4 regions of the Marinomonas mediterranea MMB-1 genome follow, and region 1 is predicted to be linked to each of the others. Evidence: predicted binding sites of a transcription regulator. Region 1 holds the regulator's gene; each other region holds the start of a gene.

Region 1 (7,787 bases):
TGAAACAGTCCTATAACGTAAGAAGCAATGAAAGCGGTGACTAAATTGACTCCGAGCCATACAGCGCGTCGCCGAGTTGTTTTTAAAATGGGAGCGAACGTGTCTTCGTCATCCTCTAAACCTGCCATCGATAGCATAGAGTGCTCAGCTTCGTCTCGAATGACATCAACGACATCATCGATTGTAATTCGTCCCAATAGTTTTTTTGTCTCTGGATCAATCACTGGCGCTGAGACCAAGTCTAATTTTTCGAAAAGCTGAGCTACTTCGCTGGCAGGCATGTCCGAAGTGATTGTGGTCGTTTCCGTTTCCATTATTTCGCGAACAGTAGAAGAGGTGTCTGCGACTAATAGTTTTGTGAGAGGTAAGGTGCCTAGAAATTTGTCCGATCGACTGACGATTAATAGATTATCAGTCATGTCAGGCAGTTCTTGGTGTCGTCGTAAAAAACGAAAAACGATATCGACCGTTATATTGGGTCGGATCGTAATGGTGTCCGTGTTCATGAGTCCGCCTGCGGAGTCTTCAGAATAACTCAGCAGGGTTTCTACACGGGCGCGATTTTGCGCTGTCATTGACGCGAGAACTTCTTTTACAAGAGTCTCAGGTAAATGTTGAAGAATATTGGTTAAATCGTCGTGCTCAAACTGTTCAGATACGGCAACAAGTCGTTCCGTATCCATTGTTTTCATGAACTGAGCACTGATGTCTTCACTTAAATATTGAAGAACCTCACCTTCGTTCTTATCGTCGATTAGGTCCCAAAGCAGCTTACGTTCTTTTGGTGGAGAAGATTCTAGAAGTCTTGCTACATCCTGAGCGGGTAGAGCACCATTGAGCAAATACCGGATTTGCATCGTTGTTCCAGACTCAAGTGATTCATTTACTGTCTGGAGGTGTTCTTGAGTGGTTTGCTCAGTCATGTAGTGGGCTTACTCCGCTTCGCCGAATCGATTAGCAATGACCTCGACGATTGCGTCCATAGCGTCTATTTCATCATCGCCGTTCGCCTTTATTTTTAAATCTGTTCCTTTACTAGCCGCCAGCATCATCATAGCCATGATGCTTTTTCCGTCTACGTTTCGACCATCTTTTTCGATGGTAATATCGCACGAAAAGCGAGTCGTTGTTTCAACCAGTTTACTGGCTGCCCGAGCATGTAAGCCTAGTTTGTTTACAATAGTGACGGTCTTTTCCTGCATGGCAGTCGCCCTTATACTTGTTGTAGAAATGAGGTTATCAATTCTTCGTTTGTTGTAGTATCACGTAGTCTCTTTAATTTATCTGGAGATTGTGCCATTTCTGCAATTTGAGATAACGTCTTAAGATGTCCCTCGCATTCGTTAGGAGGGGCTATCAGTGCAAATATTAAATCAACGGGTTGTCTGTCTATTGAGTCGTAATCAATGGGTTTTTCTAGAGACATAACAACAAGGGCAGCATGATTTGCTTGTTCAAATCTACAGTGCGGAATTGCTATTCCGGCTCCGACGCCAGTACTGCCGAGCTTCTCTCTTGCTAAAAGCGCATCGTAGACTGCTTCTGACTCACAATGCAGCCTCGCCCCAATAGCCTCGGCTAAAAATTCCAGAACTCTTTTTTTGCTGGCAATTGGTTGATTAGCAAAAACCAGCTCACTATTGACTAATTTTTCTAAAGACATTGTTGATATGACCTACCTTAAATAAGGCGCTTTCGTTCATTGGAAGGAGGGATGTTCATCGCCTCGCGATATTTTGCGACGGTACGTCTCGCAACTTGTATTCCTTGCTCGGCAAGTATCGTAGCTAGCTTATTGTCACTAAGAGGCTTTTTAGCCGGTTCTTCTGCAATAAGCTTTTTAATCATGGCACGAATAGCCGTTGAGGAGCATTCTCCGCCAGAGCTTGTATTAACATGACTCGAAAAGAAATATTTGAGCTCAAAGATACCTTTAGGAGTATGCATGTATTTTTGAGTTGTGACACGAGATATTGTTGATTCATGCATTCCGACTTCTTCTGCCACGTTATGGAGTACCATCGGTTTCATTGCCTCTTCGCCATACTCGAAGAATTCGATCTGCCTATTTACGATACAGCTGGCGACCTTTAGTAGGGTTTCATTTCTACTTTGAAGGCTTTTTATAAACCACTTGGCTTCCTGTAGCGAGGTCTTTATGTAGTTTACGTCTTCCGAAGACGCTGACTTGTTTGCCATTGCTGAATAGGTTTCGTTGATCTTTACTGGTGGTAGCGCATCATTGTTTAGTTCAACTTGCCAAATACCATTTTTCTTTTTTACTGAAACATCAGGAATAACATAGTCAGTGTCTGAGGTGTCAATTGTCGAGCCGGGTTTTGGGTTTAGTTGTTGTATAAGCGCGATAACGTCTTTAAGCGCCTCTTCCTTTAAGCGTGTTTTCCTACATAGCTGGGCAAAGTCGCGATTCCCGAGAAGTGGTAAATAGTTATCGATAACGTTATGGGCGGGTTTAAACAATTGGTGATTGTGAAAGCCTTCCAGTTGGACTAATAGACATTCTCTTAGGTCTTGCGACGCAACGCCAACGGGGTCAAATCGTTGGACGCGATGTTGGACAGCGACAACTTCATCGAGCTCTAAGTCTTCAAGTTCAGAGGCAAGGGATTCAAAGACTTCTTGCACGCTGATCGATAGGTAGCCATCGGGTTGAACGCATTCAATTAAAGCATATGCAATTTCAATGTCTCTATCAGAAATATGAGTAAGGTTTAGTTGCCATATTAGATGGTCTTGTATATTTTCGGATTCAGAATTTCTACTGTCTAAGTCGAAATCACCATCAAATAAAGGTGCGTCAGAGGCCGCTGCTGTATTTTGATACGTGTCGTCCCAACTACTGTCGATAGAGAGTTCTTCAGGGATACTTTCCGTCCATTCAGACTCTACTCTTGCTTCTTCTGAGTTAGTGTCGCTCTCTGCTTTTTTTTCGGTTTGATTGCTGGATTCTGATGACGCTGCAGCTGCACTCTCGTCTTCATCTAGTTCAAGAAGTGGGTTAGATTCCAGAAAATCGTGTATTTCCTGTTGCAGGTCAATAGTTGAGAGTTGAAGTAAGCGTATCGCTTGCTGCAACTGTGGAGTCATAGTTAACTGCTGACCGATTTTTAGCTGTAATGACTGCTTCATGGAGCAACTCTTCTTTTATGGAACGCGTTATGCATATTACTCCCTTTTTATTTGAAAAATAAGAGCTTAAAGCTTGAAGTCGTCGCCTAGGTAGACTTTTTTTACTTGTTCATTGTTAATAACGTCATCTGCATTTCCTGAGGCGATGATGTGTCCATTTCCTACAATGTAAGCCTTGTCGCAAATGTCTAGCGTTTCTCTAACATTGTGGTCGGTAATTAAAACACCAATGCCGCTGTCTGTGAGGTGTTTTATGATTTGCTTAATGTCGCCGACCGATATAGGGTCGACACCAGCAAAAGGTTCATCAAGTAAAATGAATTTAGGGTTCATTGCCAGTGCGCGTGCGATTTCTACCCTTCGTCGCTCTCCACCCGAGAGAGCCATGCCTAAATTCTTTCTAATATGAGTAACATGAAATTCTTCAAGCAATTTTTCTAGTAAGTCGCTTCGTTCTTGTTTAGTCAGTGTTTTTCTAGTTTCTATAATGGCTGCAATGTTGTCTTCAACAGACATTTTTCTAAAGATAGATGCTTCTTGAGGGAGATAGCCAATGCCTTTTTGCGCGCGCGCGTGCATCGCATCCTTAGTTACATCCAGGCCATCGATGAATATTCCTCCAGCATCATTTGCTACCATGCCAACAATCATATAGAAACAGGTCGTTTTGCCCGCGCCGTTTGGACCTAACAGGCCAACTGCTTGTCCAGATTCGACGGACAGTGACACATCGAGCACAACTTTTCGTTTTTTGTACGCCTTAGCGAGATGTTTGGCTTCCAATATTGCCATTATTCACTCTTCTCTTGAGCTGGTTGCAAAGTCATTTTTACTCGTCCATTGCCTCTGTTTTCTGCGGTAAAGGTTTCATTTTTCATCATATAGAGGATGAAATCCGCATCTATTTCATCTAACCCTCGCTTTAAATAGCCTTTGCCATTAATTTCTAAGCGTCCATCTGTAATGTAGTCGATCTGATCTCCGCGACTTGTTACTCTGTTTCCGGCCTCGTCTAATTGCTGCGTGAATCTCGCTGGTGTGCCAGTGGCCTGTAAAGAGCTAAAAGTGTTGGTGGCTGGGTCGGTAAACACCTTTAGAAAGTCTGCTTTTATTTCGATCGTGCCTTGTTTTATTAGAACGTCGCCTTTGTAGGTGGCTTCGCCCGCTTTCTGATCGTAAAATGCTTCATCCGCTTGGATTTCAAGAGGTTGGCTAGTGTCGCTTTCTAAAGCGTAGTTTGAGCTAGCACTTAAACAAGCGCTTACTGTTAGAAACAAGGTGACCTTATTGATTTTGAGTAGCTTGTTCATAATGTCCAGATACGTTTCCTTTAAATTGAGCAGTTTCAAGGTCTACGAATGAGCGAATGGTGTCCGCTTTTGTTATGCCTTGCTGTGTAATGAGTTCCGCATTTCCAAGGCTGATCAGCGACTTGTCGACATCATTGTAGTGAATTGAATCTGCATTTAAGCGGTTGGATGTTGTTGTGCTGTCTTTTCGGGTTACGAATGCATTGGAGGTTAGTAATATATCTTTGTTGGCGTCATTTAGTTTTCCAAAGTCTGCCTCAGCGTACCAAGCGATATCATTTGTAACCGTTTCTATTTTTGGTGATATTGCTTCTGTTTGTTTGTTTGAGTTGAAATGACTCAATTTTGATGTCTTGATCGTCTGTTCCAACTTTCCATCAATGGTATATTCTCTTGACGTGACATTTTCTAAAAAATAGTCAGGGGAGTCGGAAAGTTCGTCTGTTGAGACGAGTGTCAGAGTCGGCGACGCCCCATACCAAAAGAATGCCGTTGCAGACGCCGCTATTGCTAAAAGAATAAGGAGCTTTTTTGCCCAGTCTTTAGACGAAAGTATATTCATAATTAATTAGCTATATGCAATTAGAGTATATAAGTAGATTGCATAGCTGCCCAACAAGGGGAAGCCAATCCAGCGAGGAACTTCTTTAGATCTAGTGCGAGAGTATACAAGGACAAGAAGTGTTAATGTAAGGGTAAGTCCTAAAACCCACCAATAATCGCGATTTAACACCTCTTCGTTTAGCAATCCTGGGGCTAGGATCGCTGGCATTGGTAATACGGTTGCCAAATTGAATAGGTTTGATCCTAATACATTGCCAATGGCAATATCATGATGACCTTTTTTAACGCTTGTAATCGAAGCGGCTAATTCAGGCAAGCTTGTGCCGATTGCGACAATGGTCAAGCCTATAACAAGTTCGCTTATTCCCATTAGTGTCGCAATTCCGACCGCTCCCCATACCAATATTTTTGATGAAATAATTAATACTGCGAGACCTAATGTCGCCATAAGCAATGAGTACCAGACACTCTTACCGTCATCTTCAGGTAAATCTTCTGTGAGCTCGTCTTCACCGTCTTTCGTACCCTTAAGTAAGATAATTAAAGCAATAACAAATGAAGCAATCAGTATTAAGCCGTCCACTTTGGAGAGGTGCCCATCGTAAAACAGAGCGCCTGCTATCAGTGTGATGGCGACAACGAGAGGTATCTCCTTTTTTACGAGCGTTCCCGCAATTGGAATGGACGAGAAAAAAAGTGTTGCACCTAATACTAAGGCAACATTGGCTATATTTGATCCTAGGACGTTACCAATCGCTATCCCTGGTGCATTATCTAGTGCGGCGGTGGCCGACACAACCATCTCAGGGGCAGAGGTTCCTAGGGCGACGAGCGTTACACCAATTATAATTGGGCTAACATTTAATTTTTCGGCGACAAGTGCCGCATGTTCGATAAACTTATCTGAGCTTAATACTAATAAAATAAGGCCAGTTACGAGCGCCGCAGCAAACAAAAACATATATCTTTTATTCCATGGATAGCAAAGTGCTCCATTTAATGTGGTTTACCAACTAAATTCAAGACTTGACGTGCGCGATCCTTTATAAAACAAACAACATAATAGTTATAGCGTTTAATTTGGGGAGGGCGAATGCTACTATTTGTACAATAGATTTAAATGGAAGTATAAAAGTCGTGAAAAACGCTTACGTTCAAATTAGCAATCTATCGTTTACTCGTGGAGAGAGAGCGATTTATGAAGGAGTGTCTATTAACATTCCTCGTGGAAAAATAACCGCCGTTATGGGGCCGAGTGGCACAGGGAAAACGACACTGTTGCGTTTAATCGCCGCTCAACTCCATCCAGATCAAGGCTCAGTGTTGGTTGATGGCGTAGATATTCATAAAGCCAATCGTTCTGCTTTGTATGACACACGTAAGAAAATTGGCATGTTGTTTCAAAGTGGGGCGCTGTTTAGTGATATGTCTGTCTATGAAAACGTTGCCTTTCCCTTGGAGGAGCACACGGACCTTCCGGATGACATTATTAAAGATATTGTTTTAATGAAGTTGCAAAGTGTGGGCTTGAGGGGGGCGGTTGATCTAATGCCTTCGGAGTTATCTGGTGGTATGGCACGTCGCGTTGCTCTAGCGCGGGCTATCGCACTCGATCCAGAGCTTGTTATGTATGATGAGCCATTCGCTGGGCAAGATCCAATCTCAAAAGGCGTGCTTGTCGAATTGATCAAAAAACTAAATAAAGCGGTTGGTATAACATCCGTTCTCGTCTCTCATGACGTTGAAGAGTCTCTGTCAATATCTGATCATGTGTGTATTCTGTCGGGTGGTACTGTTGTTGCTCAAGGAACACCTGAAGAAATAAAGGCGTCGGATGATGCACGCGTTATTCAGTTTCTAAATGGCCAAGCAGATGGCCCTGTTCCATTCCATTTTCCAGCGTGCAGCTATGCTGGAGACCTGATAGGGAGTTCAACTTGAAAAAAGTACGAAATGTCGGGCAATCGTTATTTGACCAATTGGAGTCGATTGGGCGCGCAGGAATATTCCTATTTCAAACACTTGCTAGGTTACCTGTTAGGTGGGATGAAAGTTGTCGCTTGCTTGTCAATCAAGTCTATTCCGTTGGTGTTTTGTCCTTAGTGATTGTTATAGTTTCTGGGTGCTTTATCGGCATGGTGCTTGCGCTTCAGGGGTACACCATATTGGCAAAGTTTGGCTCGGAGCAGGCGGTGGGCCAATTGTTGGCATTGAGTTTGTTGCGTGAGTTGGGGCCCGTGGTTACTGCATTGTTGTTCGCGGGTAGAGCAGGGTCTGCGTTAACGGCCGAGATAGGCTTAATGAAGGCGACGGAACAGTTATCCAGTTATGAAATGATGGGAGTTGATCCTCTTCGCCGAGTTATCGCGCCTAGGTTTATCGCTGGTATGATTTGTATGCCGCTACTTTGCTTGATTTTCTCTGCGACAGGTATTTTAGGCGGTATGCTAGTATCAGTTCATTGGTTGGGTATTTATGATGGCTCATTTTGGTCATTGATGCAGCAATCAGTCTATTTTGATATCGATGTGTTTAACGGCATTATAAAATCAATCTTTTTTGCTTGTGCTATTACATGGATAGCCGTTTATCAAGGATTCGAGTGTGACCCTACGTCAGAAGGTATTGGTAAGGCGACAACGCGAACGGTAGTGCTAGGATCTTTAGCTGTCCTATTTCTTGATTTTATTCTAACTGCGGCAATGTTTGGGGATTTTTAGGAATGAGAAATAAACATACGGAACTTTTGGTAGGTGTTTTTAT
Region 2 (7,787 bases), 2.3 Mb from region 1:
CTCTCATCAGCCCAAGATGGAAGCGATATACTGCCAAGCAAAAGGGTGCTTGATAAAACAAAAGTACGAAAAACGGTATTCATCATGTCCAACTCTCCTCTTCTGTCACGGTAGTGTGAGGCTCGATTATAGGCACATGCATAATATGAATAGGGTTCAGGCTGACTCAAATTCCTTTTTCTTGACCGACAAGTCAAATTTATTCCACATTTTCCCCGCTGTCAAAAACCGCCGTACAGCTCAAAACGCTCCTAAGCGAGCAACGCTCAATCAAGAAGCCACGAACCGTTTAGACAAGTGGTAATGCATAATCGCTCTCAGGCACGAGAGAGGGTCTTTGACAAAGTACGAGTACAGGTTTTGTAACCTTGCGTTGTATAAAAGGATTGCGCGTCTGTGTTTCTTTCAAGTACTTCCAACGCGACTTCCTGCGCGCCAGCTGAGACCAACCATTGCTCGGCATGCTCAGATAACCGTCTCCCCACCCCCAAACGCTGCATAGAGTACGCGACGACGATGGTGCCTATACGCCCCATATTTTTTTTAATCATAAAGGGCATCTCAAATCGCAGAATATGAGCACTAACATACCCCACAATCCGACCTTCTTGCTCAGCAACAAAAATTCTATTTTCACGACCATTTAAGACCTGTTTCCAATAATGTCTGTACTCTTCGTCAGAAACTTGATCCGGCGTTAAAAACAAGTCGGGCTCAGATCGGTACTGATCTCGCTGAATTTGAGCGGACAATTGCGAAATAGCGTCGAGGTCCTTCATGGTTGCAACACGAATATGCATGATTGATTGCCTTTTTGTGACGGGTAGATAGCATCAAATACTCAGATCTGGGATTATGTGGTGTTACTTACCGTAAAGTTCCAAATCAAAACGTTTACAAAGGTCTCAAATATGCGCAATTGGCTCTCTGTTCTATCGTCAAAAGCCGTCGCTATGAACGCGATTAAAATTGCGTTGGTCGTCGGAACCGTTCTAAACGCCATCAACCAAGGCGATGCCATCGTTAATGGACTCGAAATAGAATGGGGGAAACTCCTCCTAAACTATTTCGTCCCTTACTGTGTCTCGTCTTACAGTGCAGCAAAAATACAGATTCAGAAAAAGGCATAGCTTTTGATCGAAAGTCTCACTCATTGAACTAAGATTTACCCAAGAACCTTTAACGCTTACTTACATTGATTCAAGCTAAAAAGCCGCCGTTTTTATTGGCTTTTCCCATCTAAAATCAGCCAGCCCCGCCATAAACTTACAAAAACTTTACACCAAACCTCTTTCCACCCTATTTACGTGTGATTTTTCCACACCTAATATAAAGATACTAAGTGTGATTATTTCACACAAACAAAACAAATAGAGAATGACCATGATTTCGAAACTCAAAAAACAATTGTTATTCACCTTTTTTGTTATCGCGACAACCAGCTTTTTCGGTAACGCTTTGTGGGCGTCTGATGAAGACGTCACTGGGGACTCAGAGACAGAGGCAACAAGCGAAGAAACCAGCAGCGGTTCGACCGAAGAAAGCAGTGATTCAAGTGACGCTACTAATGAAGAAACGTCCACAACGTCAGACGACGAGTCTGTCACGAATTCAGACGATGAGACGGCTTCGGATGAAGAAACCTTAGTCACCACCTCAGATGAGGACGTCACATCAAACGATTCAGACTCCGCAGCAGATGAAGAGAGTGGCAGCTCATCAAGTGACGAAGAGGTTACTAGTAGCGATCAATCCGATGCGTCAGACGAAGAAGCATCCAATACATCCAACAACGCATCCAATAACGATAGTCCGAGCACAAACAACTCAAATCAAATTACGGATAAAGACACTAAACAAAGCACCAAGCAAAACACCAAGCAAAACACCAAAAAAAGTGATCGCTCGAAATCAGACTCTAAATCCAATAGCCGCTCACGTGATTCGAATAAAGGCAGTCGCAGTTCGAAAAGGGGCGGACGCGATGCCAGCAGCGACAAGGGAAGTCGCGGTAACCAGAAACGACATTAAGCCTATTTTCAAATTGAGGACAGACCCATGAGAAGAGCAACCTTTGCTGTCGCAAGAACAACAGCCCTACTATCTTTACCTGCAATCGCGGCACTGGCGTTTCCTATCTTCGCCTTTGCCGATACAGACGAAACGGACGCAAAACACTCCGGCACCTTCGCACAAATCGGGGGTGGTTATCACTCTAGCTTTATTAGTGAAAGCAGCAATGACTATGACGTCTCCTTTGACTCACCAGTATTTTCAGCGCGACTCATCCCACAAGAAAACGTCGCATTGGAGTCAAACTATTATTATCCAGGCGCAGGAGACTACACCAAGGGGTCCGAGTCGGGTCGCTCGGTCTTTGATGTGTCAGGACTTGAGCTAAATGCTTTGATCAGCACGTCTCTTGTCGATGAAGGTTTTTATGCCTACACAGGCGTTGGCCTTTTTAGCGAAACATGGGAGTCCACGAGCAGCGGAAACCAATACGTTGCAACAGGGCTTCAACTGCCTATTGGGGTAGGTTACAACTTCGGCAAGTTTTCCATCGACGCCCAATTTGCCCTACGTGATCAAGATGCCTATACCAAAGACGTCTTCTCGTCCGACGACGCCAGTATGAATGACGCCAACACGGTGAAGTTCAGACTGTTTGCCAACCTATAAGCGTTTACCGTCTTTTAAGACTCTAAACGCATCCGTTTTGTCGTGTCCGTCGCCTCATCGCCTACCAACCTGACGGGCACGACAACTTTCACCATACTCTCCGTGTTCTCCATACTCTTCGTGCTTAGATGTTAACTTGCCATTGCAATTTTATATTTGCCGCCTACTATGAGATCTCTACACAAAGTCGCGAACGAAGCCCAGTCGTCGCGCAAAGATCTACTATAGAAGTACAAAATAAGGATTGATAAATGGACACATTAGCGCGACATTCGGAGTTCATTGGTAAGGTGTTTTCACACCAACATATAGAAGACATCCGAACGTCACTCTCGGTGATAGAAGACGACACATTGTGGAGCCAACATGTGAACCAAAAGGCGTATCAAGGAGTCTGGGACGTTATTGCTTTGCGCTGTCTTTCTGAGCATCAACATGCCCACCCTATCATGCAAAACTTCTCCCATCACAACAAAGACGATCACTGGGTGAATCTGCCAATCATAAGCGAATTTGGGTGTATTCAAGCACTCGTCGACGATCTCGAAAAGCTAGAGGGCATCTTAATTAAATCGGTTCGCTTTATGCGCCTACATGCTGGAGCAAATATTTTACCTCACTCCGACAATGGCCTTGGACTGGAGTATGGCGAAGCTCGGCTGCATGTCCCCATTATAAGTGATCACAACGTTGAGTTTTATGTGGCCGACGAGAAAGTCCCTATGAACACAGGCGAACTTTGGTATATCAATGCGGATAAGACACACTGGGTAAACAACAACAGTACACTCGCTCGTACGCATTTAGTGATCGATTGTCAGTGTAGTCACGAACAATTTGACGCTATCTGCCAGTACATTCAATCAGGTCGGGAATCAGACAGCTAGCCAGTTACGTCACCTCGTTCTCTATTGTGCATAACGCCATGCACATTTCGGTGCACCACAAGACATCAAAGAACAATATCAGTGCACCGCACAATAAAAGAAACGTACACTCTATCTATAAATCGACACTTAAAACACAACCAAAATACTCCAAAATAAAATAACCACTTATAATTCAGACAGTTAAAAAAACTGGCACGACTCATGCCTTGTATTAAACATAACCAGTAATATCACAAAATGAACACTTCGCTTTAGCACTGTTCGCTAACGCGATATAAAAATTAAGAACCGACAACGGTTCAGGTATGGCAAAGGCGCCAGGCACACCCGCTATCTAATGATAGAAGGATGAGTCTGGCGTCTTTTTTCGTTTCTGGGTCTATCCAATTGGAGTACAAACATGAAAAAGACGTTTGGTCACTACGAACAATCTCAAGGTTTTCTCAAAACTCATGCTGCAAGCGCAATTAAGTTCGCGACGAAAGTTGCAGCTGTTGGCGCACTAGTCGCCTCCATGCAAGCTCAAGCTGAAATTGGTGAGCCAGAGAAAGAAGACTTAAAATTCGGCTTTATTAAACTGACGGATATGGCACCTCTTGCGATTGCCTACGAAAACGGATACTTCGAAGACGAAGGCCTCTATGTCACCTTAGAAGCACAAGCAAACTGGAAAGTGCTGCTTGACCGCGTAATTGATGGGCAACTGGATGGCGCGCACATGCTAGCAGGTCAGCCACTTGGTGCGACAATTGGCTTCGGTACTCAGGCGCATATCATCACTGCGTTCAGTATGGACCTAAATGGTAACGGCATCACGGTTTCCAATGATATTTGGGCTCAAATGAAACCAAACATCCCTAAAGATGCTGATGGAAAACCCGTTCACCCGATTAGCGCATCGGCGTTAAAACCGGTTGTGGAAAGTTTCAAAGATGAAGGGAAACCCTTCAATATGGGCATGGTATTCCCAGTTTCAACGCACAACTACGAGCTACGCTACTGGTTAGCAGCGGGTGGTATTCACCCGGGTTACTATGCTCCGAAAAAAGGAGACATCAGCGGTCAAATCGGTGCTGACGCACTGTTGTCCGTTACGCCTCCTCCTCAAATGCCGGCGACCATGGAAGCAGGTACTATCTACGGTTATTGCGTGGGCGAGCCGTGGAACCAACAAGCCGTCTTTAAAGGCATCGGCGTACCTGTCATTACCGATTATGAAATCTGGAAAGACAACCCAGAAAAAGTATTTGGTGTAAGCAATGAATGGGCAGACGAATATCCAAACACGCACCTACGCGTCGTTAAGGCCATGATTCGTGCGGCAAAATGGTTGGACGAAAACAACAACGCAAACCGCCCAGAAGCGGTTGAAATTTTATCTCGCAGTGAATACGTCGGCGCAGACTATGACGTTATCGCCAACAGTATGACGGGAACGTTCGAATACGAGAAAGGCGATAAACGCGAAGTGCCTGATTTCAACGTATTTTTCCGCTACAACGCAACGTACCCCTACTACAGTGATGCGATTTGGTACCTGACTCAAATGCGTCGTTGGGGACAAATTGCGGATAACAAACCGGATTCTTGGTTCATGGACACTGCGAAAAAAGTTTACCGTCCTGACATTTATGCAACCGCCGCAAAAGAGCTGATCGAAGAAGGATTAATGGAAGCAAGCGAGTTCCCTAATTTCGAAACTGAAACAGGCTTCAAACCACCTCAAAGCGAATTTATTGACAACGTTACATACGATGGACGTTACCCAAATAAATACCTTGAGAGCTTTGAAATCGGTCTAAAAGGCGACGACGAAGTATAGAAATTTAAAGACTACCTAGCTCCCAACGGCACAAGGACGTGCCTTTTTAACCTAAGAACAACGTATTGAGAAAGACAAACATGATGACACCAAACATAAAACTAAAATCTATTCAGGATTGGTATCAAGGCTTTTCCATTAAGAACCTGCTGTTACCCATACTGGGTATTTTGGTCTTTTTGGTGATTTGGAATGTTGGCGCAAGTCGCGTCCATACTTCCCTTGGTACATTCCCAGGGCCTGTTGCTGTCTATGAGCAATTTCAGAACTTAATTGCGGATCACCAGCGTGAACGCCAAAAGGAAGTTGCTTTCTATGAGCGTCAGGAAAAGCGAAATGCAAAAAAACTCGCAAAAAACCCTGATGCCAAAATAAAAGTCCGCCCGTATACAGGCAAACCTACCTTTTTTGATCAAATTGGAACAAGCCTCTATACCGTTGTTGCAGGCTTTGTGCTTGCCAGTTTAATCGCCATACCCGGCGGGATCATTATTGGGCTAAGCAGTTCCGTCTACAGTGCATTTAATCCATTAATTCAAATATTCAAACCCGTCTCACCGCTAGCATGGTTGCCTCTCGTGACTATGGTTGTCAGTGCGGCGTATGTATCAAAAGATCCCATGTTTTCAAAGTCGTTCCTAACCTCCATGTTCACTGTGACACTTTGTTGCCTATGGCCAACATTAATCAACACTGCGGTCGGTGTTGCTGCTATTGAAAAAGATTTATTAAACGTCTCTAAGGTATTGCGCCTTGGTTGGTTCACTCATGTTATTAAAATCGTTATTCCTTCTTCTATCCCTATGATGTTTACCGGTTTACGCCTGTCTTTGGGTATTGCTTGGATGGTGCTGATCGCCGCCGAGATGCTCGCACAAAACCCAGGTCTTGGTAAGTTCGTGTGGGATGAGTTCCAAAATGGCAGCTCAAACTCGCTTGGCCGAATTATGGCGTCCGTTATCGTGATTGGTTTAATCGGCTTCCTATTAGACCGAACCATGTTGAGCATCCAAAAAATGGTGTCTTGGGATAAATCTCAGATTTTGAGATAACGATTAAAAACACATTCACGAGCGAATTACGCGAAGGTAAAGAATATGCATAACTATTTAGATATCAGCCAAGTATCCATTGAATTCCCGACACCAAAAGGCCCTTTTAAAGCCTTGGATAGAGTGGATCTAAAAATACAACAAGGCGAATTTGTTTCTCTTATCGGTCACTCCGGCTGTGGTAAGTCGACCGTCCTTAATATTGTCGCAGGCCTTTACGATGCCACCGAAGGCGGCATCATGTTAGGCGGCAAAGAAGTAAAAGGGCCGGGGCCAGAACGCGCCGTCGTCTTTCAAAACCACTCTCTTTTACCTTGGTTAACGGCCTATCAAAACGTCGAGCTTGCGGTAAAGCAGGTTTTTAAAGGTAAGAAAAGCAAACAAGAAATGCACGACTGGATCTGTCACAACCTTGAGTTAGTACACATGACTCACGCGATCGACAAACGTCCTGACGAAATTTCCGGTGGTATGAAACAACGTGTCGGTATCGCTCGTGCGTTGGCAATGGAACCCAGCGTTCTACTGATGGACGAACCCTTCGGCGCACTGGACGCACTGACTCGTGCGCACCTTCAGGATTCCCTAATGGAGATCCAAACCGACCTGAACAATACCGTCATTATGATTACCCATGACGTGGATGAAGCGGTACTTCTTTCTGACCGTATTGTCATGATGACCAACGGTCCCGCAGCCACAGTAGGTGAAATTCTCCACGTAGACCTTGAACGTCCTCGAGACCGCTTAGCACTGGCAAACGACCCTAAATACGTCGATTACCGAGCGCAAGTGCTGACGTTCCTTTATGAGAAGCAAAAAAAAGTAGAAACGCTGGATAAACACAGAACCAACGCAAAAAGCGGCACCAAGAACAACGAACCGAATGCAAAGCAGGCTTAAACGAGTCATTCGTTAAGAATTCAATTATGACAAAACAACACCTAATCATCATCGGCGGCGGAATGGCGGGCAGTAAGCTTGCTAGCGAACTGTTAACCAAAGCCCCAGATCAATACAGGATTACGGTGATTGGTGAAGAAGCTCGCATTGGTTACAACCGAATTATGCTGTCTTCCCTTCTTGCGGGGGAAATTAAAGAACAGGATATGAACCTCATCAATGTAGATGAGCTTTCAGAGCAAGGTGTTCAATTTATTTGTGACGATCCTGCGATCCGTGTTTCCTATGATCATAAGCAGGTTGTGTTGCGTTCAGGCACATCCCTTAATTTCGATAAAGTCGTATTCGCTACCGGTTCTCGCTCAAGAACGTTAGATATTCAGGGTAACGACGCCCTCAATGTCATCGGCTTTCGAGACTGGCAAGATGTCGACGCAA
Region 3 (7,787 bases), 2.1 Mb from region 1:
ACGCTGAACAAAGTCAGAGCAATATTCAAAGGAGAAGAGAAAAAGTTTGCTCGAACCCAAGCTACCGGACCTACCGAATCAGACGGTGGTGGGAGGCTTGGAGATGGTTTAAATTCGATCGCCATGATAATAGCCTCCTTAACGTTCTACTAAAGACATACGTTTGTTGTACCAGTTCATAAAGAGCGAGATAGATAAGCTCAAAGAACCGTAAACAAGCATACATAAGCCAATGGTTTCGATTGCTTGACCCGTTTGGTTCAGGGTCGTACCCATAACAACTGCAACCAGTTCAGGGTAGGCAATCGCTGCACCTAAAGAAGAGTTTTTCGCTAGGTTTAGATATTGGCTAGTAAGAGGGGGAATGATAACGCGTAACGCTTGAGGTAATACGATAAGGCGCTGAGTTTTGCCGTCTGGTAAACCTAATGAGCGTGATGCTTCGGTTTGTCCCCAGTTTACAGATAAGATGCCTGCACGTACGATCTCTGCAATAAAAGAACCCGTGTATGTAGACAGTGCAATAAGCACCGCGACAAATTCAGGTACTAATACCATGCCACCCGTCACATTGAAGCGACTTTTAGACGGTAGATCGAATTCAACAGGGAAACCGGTAACAACAAAAGCAAGTAAGGTGACACCAATAATGGTACCAAAAGAGGCCCAATAGGCAGGGAACCAATTACCTGTCGCTTTTTGACGCGCTTTGGCCCAGCGAACAATAAAAAATGCACCCACGATAGAAAGCAAGAAGGCTGCTAATACAAAGCCAGAACCGTCTTGGAACTGTGGGTTTGGTGAGTAGATGCCGCGTTTGTTGATAAAGAAATCACCGAACACAATACTATTGCGAGGGTGTGGCATGGCAGCCAAAACGGCAAAGTACCAGAAGAACATTTGCAGCAATAATGGAATATTACGCAATGTCTCAATGTAAACAGTTGCTAGTCTTGCAACCAGCCAGTTGTTGGACAGGCGTGCGAGGCCCATTATGACGCCGATAACGGTCGCTAAAATAATACCGAGCAAAGAGATTACAAACGTATTGATAAGGGCTACAGCAAATGCTCGGCCGTATGTATCTGCTTCAGTATATTCAATTAGGTGGATCAGGACTGGGAAGCCCGCTGGTTCATTCAAAAATGAGAAACCAGTAGATATCCCGCGTGTTTCAAGGTTAGCTTGTAGATTGCTGAATAAATAATATCCAACAAAGACGACTACAGCCAACAGAACGGCTTGAAAGATTAGGGCGCGATTGCCCGCGTCATTCAAGAAGCTCGTATTCGTATTAGTATTTTCGCTCATCTTGGTTCAGGCAGTGATATGCTCGTCAGATGTGTTTCAGAAACAAGACTGGCGCAGAGCACTTAAGAGGTGAATCCATGCTGGATATTTTACTAAAGTGGCTGCGCCAGTATATAGGTAGACTTAAAGGGTATTAACGAACTGGTGGAGCGTACATTACGCCGCCTTCAGTCCATAGGTTGTTAATACCGCGAGGTAGACCTACAGGAGTGTTTGGACCAACGTTGTTTTCAAATACTTCGCCGTAGTTACCTACTTCAGCGATGATATCGTATGCCCAATCAGCACCAAGACCTAGAGACTCACCCATGTTACCTTCAGCGCCTAGAAGACGACGGATCGCAGGGTCTTTAGATTCAGCTTTGATTTTCGCAACGTTTTTAGAAGAAATACCCATTTCTTCAGCGTTAACTTGTACGAACATTGCCCAAGTTACGATGTCTTTCCATTGGTTGTCGCCGTGACGAACAACAGGACCTAGAGGCTCTTTAGAGATTGTTTCTGGAAGGATAACGTGTGCACTTGGATCAGCAAGTTTTGAACGGTGTGCTGCTAGACCAGATTTATCAGTCGTGAAAACATCACAACGACCAGAAGCGTATGCTGCTAGTGCTTCGTCTGCTTTTTGAACGATAACAGGAACGTAAGACAAACCGTGCTTACGGAAGAAGTCCGCCATGTTTAGCTCAGTTGTTGTACCTTGCTCAGTACAAACAGTTGCACCGTCAAGTTCCATCGCAGAAGTAACACCTAGGTCGTTACGAACCATGAAACCCTGACCGTCATAGAAGTTTACCGCAGTAAAATCTAGACCCAGCGCAGTATCACGCGTGTAAGTCCAAGTCGTGTTACGAGATAGCATGTCGATCTCGCCAGACTGAAGTGCAGTGAAACGTTCTTTCGCTGATAGAGGTGTGAATTTAACAGCTTGAGCATCACCAAATACTGCAGCAGCAGCAGCGCGACAAGCGTCAACATCGATACCAGACCAGTTACCTGCTTCATCAGCGTTTGAGAAACCAGGAACACCTTGGCTCACACCACACTGAATGAAGCCTTTAGATTTTACGTCGTCTAAAGTTGCTGCACCAGCAGTTGCGCTTACTGTCGCTGCGATTGCAGCAGTGGTAAGGATTTTACTCATATTCGATTTCATTTAAGAGCCTCCCAGGCGTTTCTTTTGTATATATTATCTTTTTTAGCAAAAACGGCTTTTACAACCTTGTGAGCTTGTTAAGCAAATTGTTTGCCAAAATTAGAGTTATTGTTTTTTTGTATATTTTCCAGTGGAATCTTCTATGAGATCCTCACTTCACTTTATAGAACGACTTTTTGTAGGCTAGAGTCAAGAGGAAAGTGTAAAAAAATTAGGGGAAGTTTCGACTTTTTTGCACATTCTTTTTCTTAAAGTCTACTAAAAGTTTTTCTTTGATAGTTTTTATATATTAGTTATTTGCTCTCCTATGCTTGTTATATATTGGTGCATGAAACGTTAGTTTAGTAGAAAAAAAGTGCCTCATTACGACTTTTTTGCCTTTTTTTGGTGCTGAGGTTTGTTTTTGTTCGATATTGGTGCGGAGGTATGTTTAAAACCTTGTTTTATTTAAGGTAATGGGTTTTCTGTTTTCAGACTCGCTCATGTTAGACTTACTCTCTCAAAGAATAAGAAAACAAAAGTTCAAAGGTCCGAATCTATATTAATGTTATATAGATCATAATTTAAGGAGCCCCGTGATTAATGGAAACTTCCGCGAAGCCTCTAGATAGGCTAGACAAGAAGATCCTACGAGAACTTCAAATTAATGGTCGTCTTTCTAATGTTGAACTCGCTAGCCGCGTTGGGCTAAGTGCGACGCCTTGCCTTGAAAGGGTAAGACGTTTAGAACGTAATGGTTATATCACAGGCTATTGCGCACTGGTTGACCCCAAAAAGGTTGACGCAGGTTTATTGGTGTTTGTTGAGATTCGTCTTAAAACCACCTCTCCTGAAGGCTTTCTTGAATTCAAAGAGTCAGTCTCGGAAATACCAGAAGTACTGGAATGTCACCTTATCGCTGGTGATTTTGAATATTTATTAAAAGCACGAGTGTCCAATATGGACGCCTATCGAAGGTTGTTAGGCGAGACGTTGCTAACGTTGCCGCATGTGCGTGAATCTCGTACTTATGTTGCGATGGAAGAAGTAAAGAATACAACGGTTGTTAAGATTCCCTAATTTTATGGGAATGTGAAGAACGACCCTTCTATATCAGTGTTAGGGTTGTAGGTTAAGTGGAAAGGTACGATTATTAGCCGTAATCTTCGTACCTTTCACTGTTCTAGCTCTATTTTATCCGCACATTTTTATTTTGTACTAACTTCCTTTCAGCGCTTTTTTAATTCTTTCCAGTAATTTAGGCCCCACTCCCTTAACGTCTAGTAGCTCTTTCCATTTTTTGAAGGGACGATTTTGAACAATTTCTTTTGCTACTTTTTTGGAGAGCCCCTTCACTTCAAGGATGTCATCGGTTGAGCAGTGATTGATGAGTGTTACCTCAGGTGAATCCGTACGCTTTTCTTTTTTCTTGTTTGCTTTCAGGCCCTTCTCGGGTTTGACGGAGTCCGAGGTCTCTGTTGAGATGGTTTCACACGGGGGAATGTCCGTGTTTGTCGTGTTTGAGCTTGCTGGGCCGATGTCTGATGTTTTTTCAGATGGAAGCGGTTTTGGTACTTCTTTTTTGAGAGGAAGCTCAATGACGTTTTCAATCGTTGTTGGCTGAAAGTCGATGTGCATTGGGATTGGGAAATTAACTTGATCGCAGAGCACATAACCTGCTCCATCCCACTCGCGAATTTCTAGGCTGATGTCCCAAGTGCCCGCAGAGGGTGCGGTATAAATGAGATCATAAAGACAATTTTCTAAATAGTGTTGGCCATTTATTTGTCCAATTGTCGTTGAAGCGAGCAGACAGGATTGATCGTCACGGTGCTGATGTTGACGATACGCTCGCAGCTGTATGGAAACAGTGCCGCTGAGGTTGTTTAATTCTCTGTGGCTACTGACACGCTCTATATTAATTAGAACTCGGTCTTTTCCCTGTTTGTACCCGCACTGACCTTCTAACTGCAGCTTCATCAGTGCTCGACTATCATCGTTTAAAGGGGTGGAAAGTGTATTCAATTTGGAATCCTCAATTACATTGTTGTTCTACCAAATGCATCAAGAAAGCTAAGAGGGTGACTCGCGGCTTCCGTAGGTGCGACGTCTGACTGCACAGGACATATAGTAGCCTGAAAGCGTGACAAAGGGGTTAAATTTTAACCTATATTTGAAGTTTAGAAGGACGCAAAACGCTTCTTTTTGAGGTGTTATACATTTAAATATTGGCTTTGATTAGGAAGCCAACGCTGCAACAGTGGCGAGACGTGTTGAGGGTAGGATTGATAAAGAAGCAGTGCTGCGGATTGAACATCCGTGAGCAGTCCTTTATCTCTTTGTAGGTCGGCGACTTTGAACTCCAGCAAACCAGTTTGGCGTGTGCCTAGTAGCTCGCCTGGGCCACGCAGCTCAAGGTCTTTCTCGGCAATCTTAAAGCCATCAGTATGCTCTCGCATGGTGCTGAGTCGTTCTTTGCCTTGTTGCCCCAGAGGCGCTTTGTACAACAGCACACAATGGCTGGCAGTGGTGCCACGACCCACGCGGCCACGTAACTGATGGAGTTGCGCTAGACCTAAGCGTTCAGGGTTTTCAATGACCATCAGGCTGGAGTTAGGTACATCAACGCCCACTTCGATGACGGTAGTAGCGACCAATAAATCAATCTCGCCCGCTTTGAAAAGCGCCATAATATCGGCTTTTTCCTGTGCTTTCAGACGCCCGTGAACCAAGCCTACCTTTAGGTTGGTCAGTTGCTCCTGAAGCAGTAATGCCGTGTCTTCTGCGGCTTGACACTGCAAGGCTTCGGACTCTTCGATTAGGGTACATACCCAGTATGCTTGACGGCCTTCTGTGCAGGCGTTGCGAACTCTATCGATCACTTCGGGGCGTCTTTGGTCAGACACGACAATTGTATTGATGGGCGTTCGACCGGGTGGTAACTCATCTATGATAGAGCAATCTAAATCCGCATACGCTGACATGGCGAGTGTTCTTGGAATAGGCGTTGCGGTCATGATGAGTTGATGCGGTTGGAAGCCAGCTTGTAAGCCTTTTTCACGAAGCGCCATTCTCTGGTGTACGCCGAATCGATGTTGCTCATCAATGATTGCCAGCGCAAGATTATGAAACGTGACTGTATCTTGAAAAAGCGCATGCGTGCCGACGACGATTTTTGCCTCGCCCGATTTAATCTTTAAAAGCTCTGCGTCACGCTGTTTGCCTTTGAGTTTGCCAATCATCCAAGCGATGGGCACATCAAGCGGCTCGAACCAATTTTTGAAATTCAGATAATGTTGCTCCGCCAGTATTTCGGTGGGTGCCATAATCGCAACTTGATAACCTTTTTGAACCACGGCGGCAGCCGTCATACCTGCAACCAGTGTTTTGCCTGAGCCCACATCGCCCTGAACAAGTCTCAGCATCGGGTGGCCGCTGCTCATATCTGCAAGTACCTCTGAGAAGACGCGACTTTGAGCTCCGGTGGGTGAAAACGGCAGTTGATCGAGTAACTGTTGAGTCAAGTTACCGGCTTCCGTCACCGCGATGGCTTTATCTTCTTTGGCTTTAATACGTTTACCTATGAGTGATAATTGGTGCGCTAGTAGCTCTTCGAAGGACAGGCGATACTGAGCGGGATGAGCACCTGCTTTAAGTTGAGCGAGGTTTACGCCTTTATCTGGGTGGTGTAGAAACTGAATCGCTTCTGCAAGAGCGGGCAGGCTAAATTGATTTAAGATTGCATCGGGAAGCCATTCTTGCAGGTTGAAAGGTGTTAAGCGCTCCAGAGCCTGTTCGCACAAACCGCGAATTTTGTTTTGCGTTAAACCATCGGTTAGCGGATAGATTGGCGTTAGCTGTTGTTGCCCACTGAGCGTATCGTCTTCTTCGATTGAACTGTACTCTGGGTGGTACATCTCAAACCCTGTACTGCCACGACGGATCTCGCCAAAGCAGCGTACTTTCTCGCTGTTTTCGAGCTGCTTTTTTTGGGCAGCGGAAAAGTGAAAAAAGCGCAAGCTGAGGGTGCCAGTCATATCTTTGACGCGACAAATTAGGCTACGACGTTTGCCCATTTTGATCTCGCAACCAATCACCTTGCCTTCGATGACGGCTTCGTCGCCGAATCGAAGTTGCCCAATTGGGACGACGGTTGTGCGATCTTGATACCGAATCGGCAGATGAAACAGTAAATCCTGAACCGTGTGCAAATGGAGTTTAGCGAGCTTATCCGCCATCGCACCGCCGACGCCTTTAAGCTCCTTGATATCTTGTGTGTCTAATCCTGTCTGCATCTTATTTTCAGTGTATGGCTGTTTACTGTTCTCGTTTTTTGGAAAGCTCAGTTCAGGCTTTTTTCGCCTAAGGGCTCGTATGCGCTAGTTTTTACTATTCAAGTTCCAGTTGTTTGCAGGCTTCTCGAATGGATTGGCTCACCGACTCAATCGCTTTAGGTCGTGGGAAGCTTGCACGCCATGCGAGTGCAACCGTACGTTTAGGTACCGGATTGGCAAAGGGGCGCACTTCTAGCGTTTCATGGTCTATGTTGGTTGCCGCGGACTTTGGCAGTACGGTGACACCGAGTCCAGAAGACACCATGTAGCGAATGGTTTCCAAAGAGCTGCCGTTCACAATGGTTCTACCTTCGCCAAACTGATCTTCGTTTATCATAGGGCAGGCTTCGAGCACTTGGTCACTGAAGCAATGTCCCTTACCCAGTAAGAGTAAGTTGTCGGTGGACAATTGTTCTGTCTTAATTTTATCCAGCTTGGCCCAAGCGTGATTCTTTGGCATAAGAACCACAAACTCTTCTTCGTAGATGGGTTGTGTCACGACATCAGGCTCTTTAAATGGCAGAGCGATCACAATCGCGTCTAAATCCCCATTGCGCAATTTCGGACGTAGGTTTTCTGTTAAATCCTCCTCAATAAGCAAAGGCATGCCTTCGGTAATCTTATTAAGGTGCGGGATCATATAAGGCAACAGGTAAGGTGCGATGGTAAAAATAGCACCAATTTTCAATGGGCCTTTTAATTGGTTCTGACCGGACGATGCAAGTTCTTTAATCGTATTAGCTTGTTCGAGTACGCGCTTAGCTTGCTCAATGATTTGCTCGCCCAGTGGGGTGATATAAACAGAGCTTTTACTGCGTTCGAAGATCGCTGCTCCCAGCTCTTCTTCAAGTTTTTTCACCGCCACACTCAACGTAGGTTGCGATACATAGCAACGGTCTGCAGCTCGGCCAAAATGCTTCTCTTCTGCTAGCATTACGATGTACTTGAGTTCGGTTAACGTCATGGGAGCTACCTTTCTTATCATTGTTAATAGCTATGATAATACA
Region 4 (7,787 bases), 1.8 Mb from region 1:
AGGCAACGCGCACTCAGGTTGTCTTTAACCCAGCGATAGGGGAGGTGACTAAGGAAGTTTCCATTGCTCCTAAAGAAACGGTAGAAGAGGCGATAGCAGCCGCTCAAGCTGCGTATACAGAATGGCGTGATACGCCAGCAATGAAGCGAGCTCGTATTATGTATCGCTTTAAAGCGTTACTGGAAGAGCATTCAGATCGTATTTGTGAGCTTATTGGTGCTGAGCACGGAAAAATATGCCATGACGCAGCGGGAGAGCTCCAGCGTGGGATTGAAAATGTAGAGTACGCCTGCGGCGCTCCTGAATTGTTGAAAGGCGAGCATACCAAAAATGTAGGCCCAAATATTGACGCTTGGAGTGAGTTTCAACCTCTGGGTGTTGTGGCTGGCATTACGCCTTTTAATTTTCCTGCAATGGTACCTTTGTGGATGTTCCCAATGGCGATAGTTTGCGGAAACACGTTTGTGCTAAAGCCTTCAGAACGTGATCCAAGTTCGACGATGTTTATTGCCGAACTTTTGCATGAAGCAGGGCTTCCTGCTGGCGTCTTTAATGTCGTAAACGGCGACAAGGTTGCGGTCGATACGCTATTAGAAGATAAGCGAGTGAAAGCGGTCAGTTTTGTTGGCTCTACACCGATAGCTGAATATATCTATTCAACTGCCGCAGCAAATGGTAAGCGTTGTCAGGCGCTTGGCGGTGCCAAAAACCATGCGATAGTGATGCCTGATGCTGATATGGATAACGTCGTTAATCAGCTTCTTGGAGCCGCTTTTGGATCGTCGGGAGAGCGTTGTATGGCGCTGTCTGTTGCGGTTGCTGTGGGACAGCGAGCAGGCGATGAGTTAATCGAGAAAATGAAAGCGGCAATGGAATCGCTCAAAGTGGGGGAATGCTCGGATAAAACAAACGATTTCGGCCCTCTGATCACTAAAGAACATAAAGATAAAGTGGTGGGCTATATCAATAGCGCAGAGGAGCAAGGCGCAGCGGTTATCGTTGATGGGCGCAACCCAACTGTTCCAGGCTATGAAAATGGCTATTTTGTGGGTGCTACTCTGATCGATAACGTGACAAAAGACATGACGTCTTACGAAGAAGAGATTTTCGGGCCTGTACTTCAGGTTGTACGCGTTGACACGATGGAAGAAGCAATGCAACTGATTAACGATCATGAGTATGGTAATGGAACCTGTATCTTTACTCGTGACGGCGAAGCGGCGCGTTATTTCTCAGACAAAATTGAAGTCGGCATGGTGGGTATCAATGTTCCTCTGCCCGTTCCAGTTTCATACCATAGTTTTGGCGGTTGGAAACGTTCATTGTTCGGTGACCTTCATGCTTATGGGCCTGATGCGGTACGTTTCTATACTAAGCGTAAAACGATAACGCAACGCTGGCCGTCTGCTGGTGTTCGTGAAGGCAAGACGTTTTCGTTCCCGTCTTAATGTGTTTCTGCGTTAGATAGAGAATAGCGGCGTTGGCCGCTATTTTTTTGTTTGTTATAGCCATTCTAGAAAACGAAAACTATGTATATACTGAATTTATGACTTCGGTTTAATCCTATTCCGATACGAATGATGAATGAGGGTATATGCAGCGCTATAAAGGGACATGGCCAGTTTTAGATAGTGGGTGCGTTTTAGATAGTTGGTCAGCGATAGGGCGCTGGCCAGTTGCATTATTGGTAATCGTGTCATTGGCCGGCTGTGCGTCTTCGAGTAGCAAGAATAGAGAAGATGGCGCTGCGAAAGCATCAGTGATTGATACGGATAGCAATATTCAACTTGTCGTCAACGAAGACAGTGCTTATTTATCAGGTGTTCTGGGACGTGAGCTGACGAACACGCTCAAATCAATGATAGAACAACACCCAAATGTGACGGAGTTGGTGTTGGTGGATGTGCCTGGAAGCCTTGATCAGCAGGAAACGATGAACAGCGCTCGTCTTATTCGACGGCTAGGGCTAAACACACATATTGCGCGTACTGGCTATGTTTTATCCGGTGGCGTTGATCTATTTCTAGGTGGCGTGAAACGCACAATTGGCCCCGGCTCTGCTGTTGGCGTACATGCATGGCGAGATCAGGATAACCCCTCTTCAAATACAGGTACTATAATGAAAGGTGAAGTGGATATGGCCGATCCCGTGCATGCAGAGTATGTAAATTTTTACCTATCTCTTGGCATACCTGAGCGATTTTACTGGTTTTCTTTAAATGCGGCCCCAGCGGAGCGGATTTATTATTTAACCTCGGAGGAAATCTATGATTTTCATCTCGCTACTGACTAATACTCAATGTATGTACGCGAATAGGAGCTAAGTTTGGATCAGTATGAACTTTTTGCCATTGAAAGTCCGTGTCGAGGCATCTGTGAAAACAGTAAGAAAGGGTACTGTAAAGGGTGTTTAAGAAGTCGAGATGAGCGCTTTCATTGGCATGGAATGACAGAGGTAGAACGTCGCCATGTTTTGCACTTATGTCGTTCTCGTTGGCAGAGAATCATCAAAGCGCGTCAGGACAAAATGGAAAAAAAACAGTCCGCCTCATTACCTTATGGGATGGATGAAACGGATATGTTGGATTTGTTTTCTACTCCGGCGAAAGAGAAAGAATAACGCGATGTTTAGCGTCTCCTTTCCTATCTTTCCCTACCTGTTTTTACGGTCTAAGTCATTATCCAAAAATCGCTTCTAATGCTTCAGAAAGTCGCTCCACGCCAATAACGGTCATGCCATTAATTAGCTTTTTAGGACAGTTTGTCTTTGGGACGATTGCTTTCGTAAAGCCATGCTTCGCTGCTTCAATAATACGTTCTTGACCCGACGGCACAGGGCGAATTTCGCCAGACAACCCCACTTCCCCAAGTACAACCAAGTCATGCGGTAGGACTTGATCTCTAAAGCTAGACACCACCGCTGCAATTGCCGCTAGGTCGGCACTGGTTTCAACGACTTTTACACCCCCTACGACGTTCAGATAGACATCCTGATCTGATGTGTGCAATCCGCCATGCTTGTGCAGCACCGCTAATAACATCGCAAGTCGATTGTGATCAAACCCGACCGTCACGCGGCGAGGGTTACCAAAGGCTGACTCATCAACTAATGCTTGAAGCTCTACGAGAAGAGGTCGTGTGCCTTCCCATACCACCATAACTAAACTACCAGCAGCAGGGTGTTTGGAGCGGTTTAAGAAGATGGAGCTTGGATTTTTGACTTCTTTTAAACCGTTTTCAAGCATCGCGAATACACCAAGCTCATTGATTGCCCCGAAACGGTTCTTCATGCCACGTAGTGTACGAAAACGAGAGTCTTCTGAGCCTTCTAACAGCACAGAGCAATCCACCATGTGTTCTAGTACTTTTGGACCCGCCAATGAACCATCTTTGGTAACATGACCAACGAGTAAGACTGCGGTTTGAGTTTGTTTCGCAAAACGTGTCAGAACGGCTGCACTTTCTCTTACTTGTGAAACACTGCCCGGCGCCGATTCAATGCCATCCAAATGCATGACTTGTATCGAGTCAATGACCATTATTTTGGGTTTTACTTGTTCAGCAACATTCAAAATAGACTCAACGTTGGTTTCCGACAACATTTTTAGATTCTGAGTAGGGAGACCTAAACGTTGTGCTCGCATAGCGACTTGTTGAAGTGATTCTTCACCTGTTACATAGAGTGCGCCTTGTTGTTGAGCGAGCCAGCACATGGTTTGTAAAAGCAGTGTACTTTTCCCTGCTCCAGGGTGCCCACCAATAAGAACCACGCCACCGGGCACTAATCCCCCACCTAATACCCGATCGAACTCACTGGCACCAGAGCTGAATCGAGGAACGTCACCAAGGTCTACTTCGGATAAATCTTTAACGCTTGTTGTTGCGCCTGCATACCCCTGACGTCTAGGGTCTTGCGTCGCGGCAACACGTGCGGATGTTTTAGTGGAGGTTAAGCGTATTTCTTGAAGGGTATTCCAAGCGCCACAGGCCTGACATTGTCCTTGCCATTTAGCGTAATCAGCACCGCATTCGTTGCATACAAAGGCTGTTTTTGCTTTTGCCATTTTTTGTCTCTGAGTTGTTATGCTTTTCATAACGACCCCTCCCTAACCCTCCCCTTAGTAAGGGGAGGGAATAAGAAATACCTCGCACTACTGCTCCCCTTACTAAGGGGAAGGAGTATGAAATACATCGATGCAATTCCTTCCTCTTTGTTAAGAGGAGGGAGGTTTGAAACACTGCATACTATTCCTCCCCCTTTACAAGGGGGAGGTTAGGTGGGGGTCATTAAACAATATTCAATTGCTTTTATAGTAACAGAGGAACTCAAAAAGTGTGGGAGAAAAAACGACAAACCCCCGCTAAAAGCGAGGGTTTGTATTTGATGTTCCAAACCCTACCTTAAAGGCAAAGTAGTGGACATTAAGAGTATCTTAGTTTTTGTTGAACTCTGGGTACGCTTCCATACCACATTCAGCAAGGTCAACACCTTCGTACTCTTCTTCTTCAGAGACACGAACGCCCATGATTGCTTTAATGATCAACCAAACAACTAGACTTGCAACGAATACCCATACGAAGATCGTTAGAGCACCAGCGATTTGCCCGCCAAATGTCGCACCGTCGTTTGTTAGAGGTACGGCAAGTAGACCCCAAACGCCGACTACACCGTGTACAGAGATTGCACCAACTGGATCGTCAATTTTCAGTTTATCCAATGTTAGGATAGAAACAACAACAATCAAGCCACCAACAACACCAATTAGAGTTGCACCTAGTGCAGATGGTGTAGAAGGTTCTGCTGTGATTGCTACAAGACCTGCAAGTGCGCCGTTTAGAAGCATTGTTAAGTCTGCTTTACCAAACAAGATACGAGCTAGGATAAGAGCTGCAATTGCGCCACCCGCTGCTGCTGCATTCGTGTTTAGGAATACCATTGCAACCGAGTTAGCGTTTGCTATATCGCCAAGTTTCAATACAGATCCACCGTTGAAACCGAACCAACCCATCCAAAGGATAAACGTACCTAGTGTTGCTAGAGGTAGGTTAGCACCAGGAATAGCGCGAACTTCACCGTTAGGTCCGTATTTACCTTTACGAGCGCCTAGTACCAGCACGCCTGCAAGAGCTGCTGCAGCACCGGCCATGTGTACGATGCCTGAGCCAGCGAAGTCAGAGAAGCCCATGTCGCCAAGGTTGTACATACCGAATACATCGTTACCGCCCCAAGTCCAACCACCTTCAAGTGGGTAGATCACAGCAGTCATAACAACGGCGAACGCTAGGAAAGCCCAAAGCTTCATACGTTCAGCTACGGCACCAGACACGATAGACATTGCTGTTGCAACGAAGACGACTTGGAAGAAGAAGTCAGAAGCGCCAGAATAAATTGAACCGCCTTCAAAACCGCCTTCACGGCCTTCAAAGTCAGATAGAGTAGATGCGACATCTACGTCTTGAATACCAGATAGGAACCAATCTCCACCATACATGATGTGGTAACCTACAACGAGGTACATGATACAAGAGATCGCAAACAGTGCGACGTTCTTAGTAAGAATTTCGGTTGTGTTTTTAGAGCGAACTAAGCCCGCTTCTAACATGGCAAAACCCGCTGCCATCCACATAACTAATGCACCACACACCAGAAAGTAGAAGGTGTCCATAGCATATTGTAAGTGATAAACTTCTTGCATTTTTCGCCCCCCTAAAGGCTTGTAAGATAAAAACGGTTTCTTATTATTTAAACCGCGTCTTCCCCAGTCTCTCCGGTACGAATACGAACCGCTTGTTCTAGATTAACGATAAAGATTTTACCGTCGCCAATTTTCCCAGTGTTCGCAGCGCTTGATATCGCTTCGACAACTTGGTCCGCCATGTCATCGGCGATCGCAAGTTCGATCTTCACTTTAGGTAGGAAATCTACGACATACTCTGCACCTCGGTAGAGTTCTGTGTGGCCCTTTTGACGTCCGAATCCCTTTACTTCTGTAACAGTGATACCTTGAACACCGATTTCAGATAGGGCTTCGCGAACATCATCTAGTTTGAAAGGCTTGATGATGGCAGTAATAAGCTTCATTCTGGCAATCTCCTTAGTTTTAGGATTATCTCGTATTGCGAGTACAACCAGATATTCAATATGCGTGCCACAACCATAAGAGTGAGTGTTTATAAGGGGTTGAGGAAAAGTGCACAAAAAAAGTACGGTCAATCGCGCACCAGAGAAAGCTAAGATTCGTGTTTTGTTGGTGCGCTGTGCGCTTTCTTGGTGCTTTTGGAGGGAGGTGGTTAAAGTAACTGGAAAAATGCGCTAACTATTTGGTTTTATAGTGGTTCAATAACATCAATTAGATGAATCACCTTCAGTTATGCGTCTGGTGTCACCAAGTCGGGTCACATATCTCGTTTTATGTGCACAAAAGTAAAGCGGGATTTAATGTTGTTCCAAATTGGGGCAATTTGCTTCGAAAGGGGAAAGGCAAACAGTGTAATAATGTATTTTAAGAAGTCGAATTGGTTTGTATACTTAGGGTAACAACAAACAGGTTACTAGCCCCTTATTTTTACTCGATAGCGATTATTTAAAATATAGTCGAATGCCCTAGTTAGCAAACTATCAAGGCAACCAAAAATAAGAGCGTAGTAATTTAACTCTTTTAAATAGGCTGCTTAAACGCAACCCTAATGACTATAGACGATAGAGGCCAATATGCTAGACCAATTTGTGAAACAAATGGGAGCTGGGCTAGAGCAAGCCGCAGCGACGTTAGGTAAATTGCCAGCAGAAGAAATCCAACAGCAACTGCATCAAGTAGCAAAAGACACGCTTACGAAAATGGACTTGGTTACAAGAGAGGAATTTGAAGTTCAGGCTGATATGCTGGCTAAATACCGAAAACGTCTTTTAGAACTTGAAGCGCGTTTAGAAGAGCTTGAGAAAACTGAATCTTAATCACTTTTGACCAGCTTTTTAGCTTCAGACCAGTTCTTTGATCCAGGTCTTTTTTTGTTATCTTCTTTTACAAAAAGCACAGTGATATAGTCATTGTGCTTTTTATTTGTAAAGGAGAAATGTAAGGATGTTTAAAAAAGCACTGTTAGTATCTGCTATGTCATTATCAGTTACCTATTCATATGGGGCTGATATAGGTGAAACTACTATAAACTCTGTTGTAAAGACGGTGGGTATTTCAGGTGTCTCTGACCCTATTGTTATAACAGGCGTTCCCTCTTCTAACGAAGCGGATAGTGGAGCAGTTAGTGTCTCAAATGTGACAAGTTCCACGTTCGACATTAGCTTTAAAGAGTGGGAGTACCTCGACGGTATACATAGTGATGAAACGGTACCTTATGCTGTTTGGGAGGCTGGTAGAGTTGAAAAAGCCGATGGTACTGTATGGGAAGTTGGTTCTTTTGATCAGGCTGCGAAATCTAAGCGAGTGGAATTTTTACAGCCTTTCGATGGCGTGCCTAAGCTCTTTATTACTGGACAGACGAGCAATGGCGATACCTATGTTGTCCGTGCAAAAAGTGTTACATCTTATGGTTTTGTCTCCGTTGCTCAGTTCTTTGAGGCTTCTAAAAATAAATCTTTTGATGAAAAAGTGGGTTATCTAGCAATATATTCAAGCGAAGAGGAAGGGCAGCTTGATAACGGATTGCCTTATGACTTGCAGTGGAAAAAATCGGATAACGTTTCTGGTAAGCCTGTGGTTAATTTCGCAGGTAAAACAGTGACACTTGAAGAGGACAGCTCTAAGGACACTGAGGTAGCTCACGTAAGT

Evidence for each region. Region 1 encodes sigma-54, which starts transcription at its own class of promoters, with help from an activator protein. Its sites were predicted from a motif close to TGGCACNNNNNTTGCTNT; they were not measured.
Region 2: MARME_RS19375 (CmpA/NrtA family ABC transporter substrate-binding protein) is a predicted target of sigma-54. The motif match lies at 4,068-4,085, and genes of this name have one in related genera.
Region 3: MARME_RS20775 (amino acid ABC transporter substrate-binding protein) is a predicted target of sigma-54. The motif match lies at 2,546-2,563, and genes of this name have one in related genera.
Region 4: glnK (P-II family nitrogen regulator) is a predicted target of sigma-54. The motif match lies at 6,135-6,152, and genes of this name have one in related genera.

What each region holds. Positions count from the first base shown of each region.
Region 1 covers NC_015276.1:1,966,931-1,974,717, forward strand. Annotated here, with positions in the region: gene mgtE (magnesium transporter) at 1-923, opposite strand, end outside; gene MARME_RS08945 (HPr family phosphocarrier protein) at 933-1,202, opposite strand; gene MARME_RS08950 (PTS sugar transporter subunit IIA) at 1,214-1,663, opposite strand; gene MARME_RS08955 (RNA polymerase factor sigma-54) at 1,681-3,150, opposite strand; gene lptB (LPS export ABC transporter ATP-binding protein) at 3,217-3,942, opposite strand; gene lptA (lipopolysaccharide transport periplasmic protein LptA) at 3,942-4,460, opposite strand; gene lptC (LPS export ABC transporter periplasmic protein LptC) at 4,435-5,022, opposite strand; gene MARME_RS08975 (calcium/sodium antiporter) at 5,029-5,985, opposite strand; gene MARME_RS08980 (ABC transporter ATP-binding protein) at 6,162-6,965, shown strand; gene mlaE (lipid asymmetry maintenance ABC transporter permease subunit MlaE) at 6,962-7,744, shown strand; gene mlaD (outer membrane lipid asymmetry maintenance protein MlaD) at 7,747-7,787, shown strand, end outside.
Region 2 covers NC_015276.1:4,248,069-4,255,855, forward strand. Annotated here, with positions in the region: gene MARME_RS19345 (5'-nucleotidase, lipoprotein e(P4) family) at 1-86, opposite strand, end outside; gene MARME_RS19350 (GNAT family N-acetyltransferase) at 318-800, opposite strand; gene nrtS (nitrate/nitrite transporter NrtS) at 912-1,130, shown strand; gene MARME_RS19360 (hypothetical protein) at 1,384-2,031, shown strand; gene MARME_RS19365 (hypothetical protein) at 2,059-2,682, shown strand; gene MARME_RS19370 (aspartyl/asparaginyl beta-hydroxylase domain-containing protein) at 2,934-3,569, shown strand; gene MARME_RS19375 (CmpA/NrtA family ABC transporter substrate-binding protein) at 4,087-5,394, shown strand; gene MARME_RS19380 (ABC transporter permease) at 5,475-6,446, shown strand; gene MARME_RS19385 (ABC transporter ATP-binding protein) at 6,492-7,349, shown strand; gene MARME_RS19390 (NAD(P)/FAD-dependent oxidoreductase) at 7,376-7,787, shown strand, end outside.
Region 3 covers NC_015276.1:4,576,238-4,584,024, reverse strand. Annotated here, with positions in the region: gene MARME_RS20785 (amino acid ABC transporter permease) at 1-125, opposite strand, end outside; gene MARME_RS20780 (amino acid ABC transporter permease) at 139-1,311, opposite strand; gene MARME_RS20775 (amino acid ABC transporter substrate-binding protein) at 1,445-2,467, opposite strand; gene MARME_RS20770 (Lrp/AsnC ligand binding domain-containing protein) at 3,050-3,526, shown strand; gene MARME_RS20765 (ComEA family DNA-binding protein) at 3,665-4,471, opposite strand; gene recG (ATP-dependent DNA helicase RecG) at 4,660-6,792, opposite strand; gene MARME_RS20755 (hydrogen peroxide-inducible genes activator) at 6,836-7,744, opposite strand.
Region 4 covers NC_015276.1:3,774,020-3,781,806, reverse strand. Annotated here, with positions in the region: gene MARME_RS17305 (CoA-acylating methylmalonate-semialdehyde dehydrogenase) at 1-1,448, shown strand, start outside; gene MARME_RS17300 (COG3904 family protein) at 1,595-2,293, shown strand; gene MARME_RS17295 (DUF1289 domain-containing protein) at 2,327-2,620, shown strand; gene radA (DNA repair protein RadA) at 2,679-4,064, opposite strand; gene MARME_RS17285 (ammonium transporter) at 4,434-5,696, opposite strand; gene glnK (P-II family nitrogen regulator) at 5,744-6,082, opposite strand; gene MARME_RS17275 (accessory factor UbiK family protein) at 6,713-6,955, shown strand; gene MARME_RS17270 (fibrinogen-like YCDxxxxGGGW domain-containing protein) at 7,083-7,787, shown strand, end outside.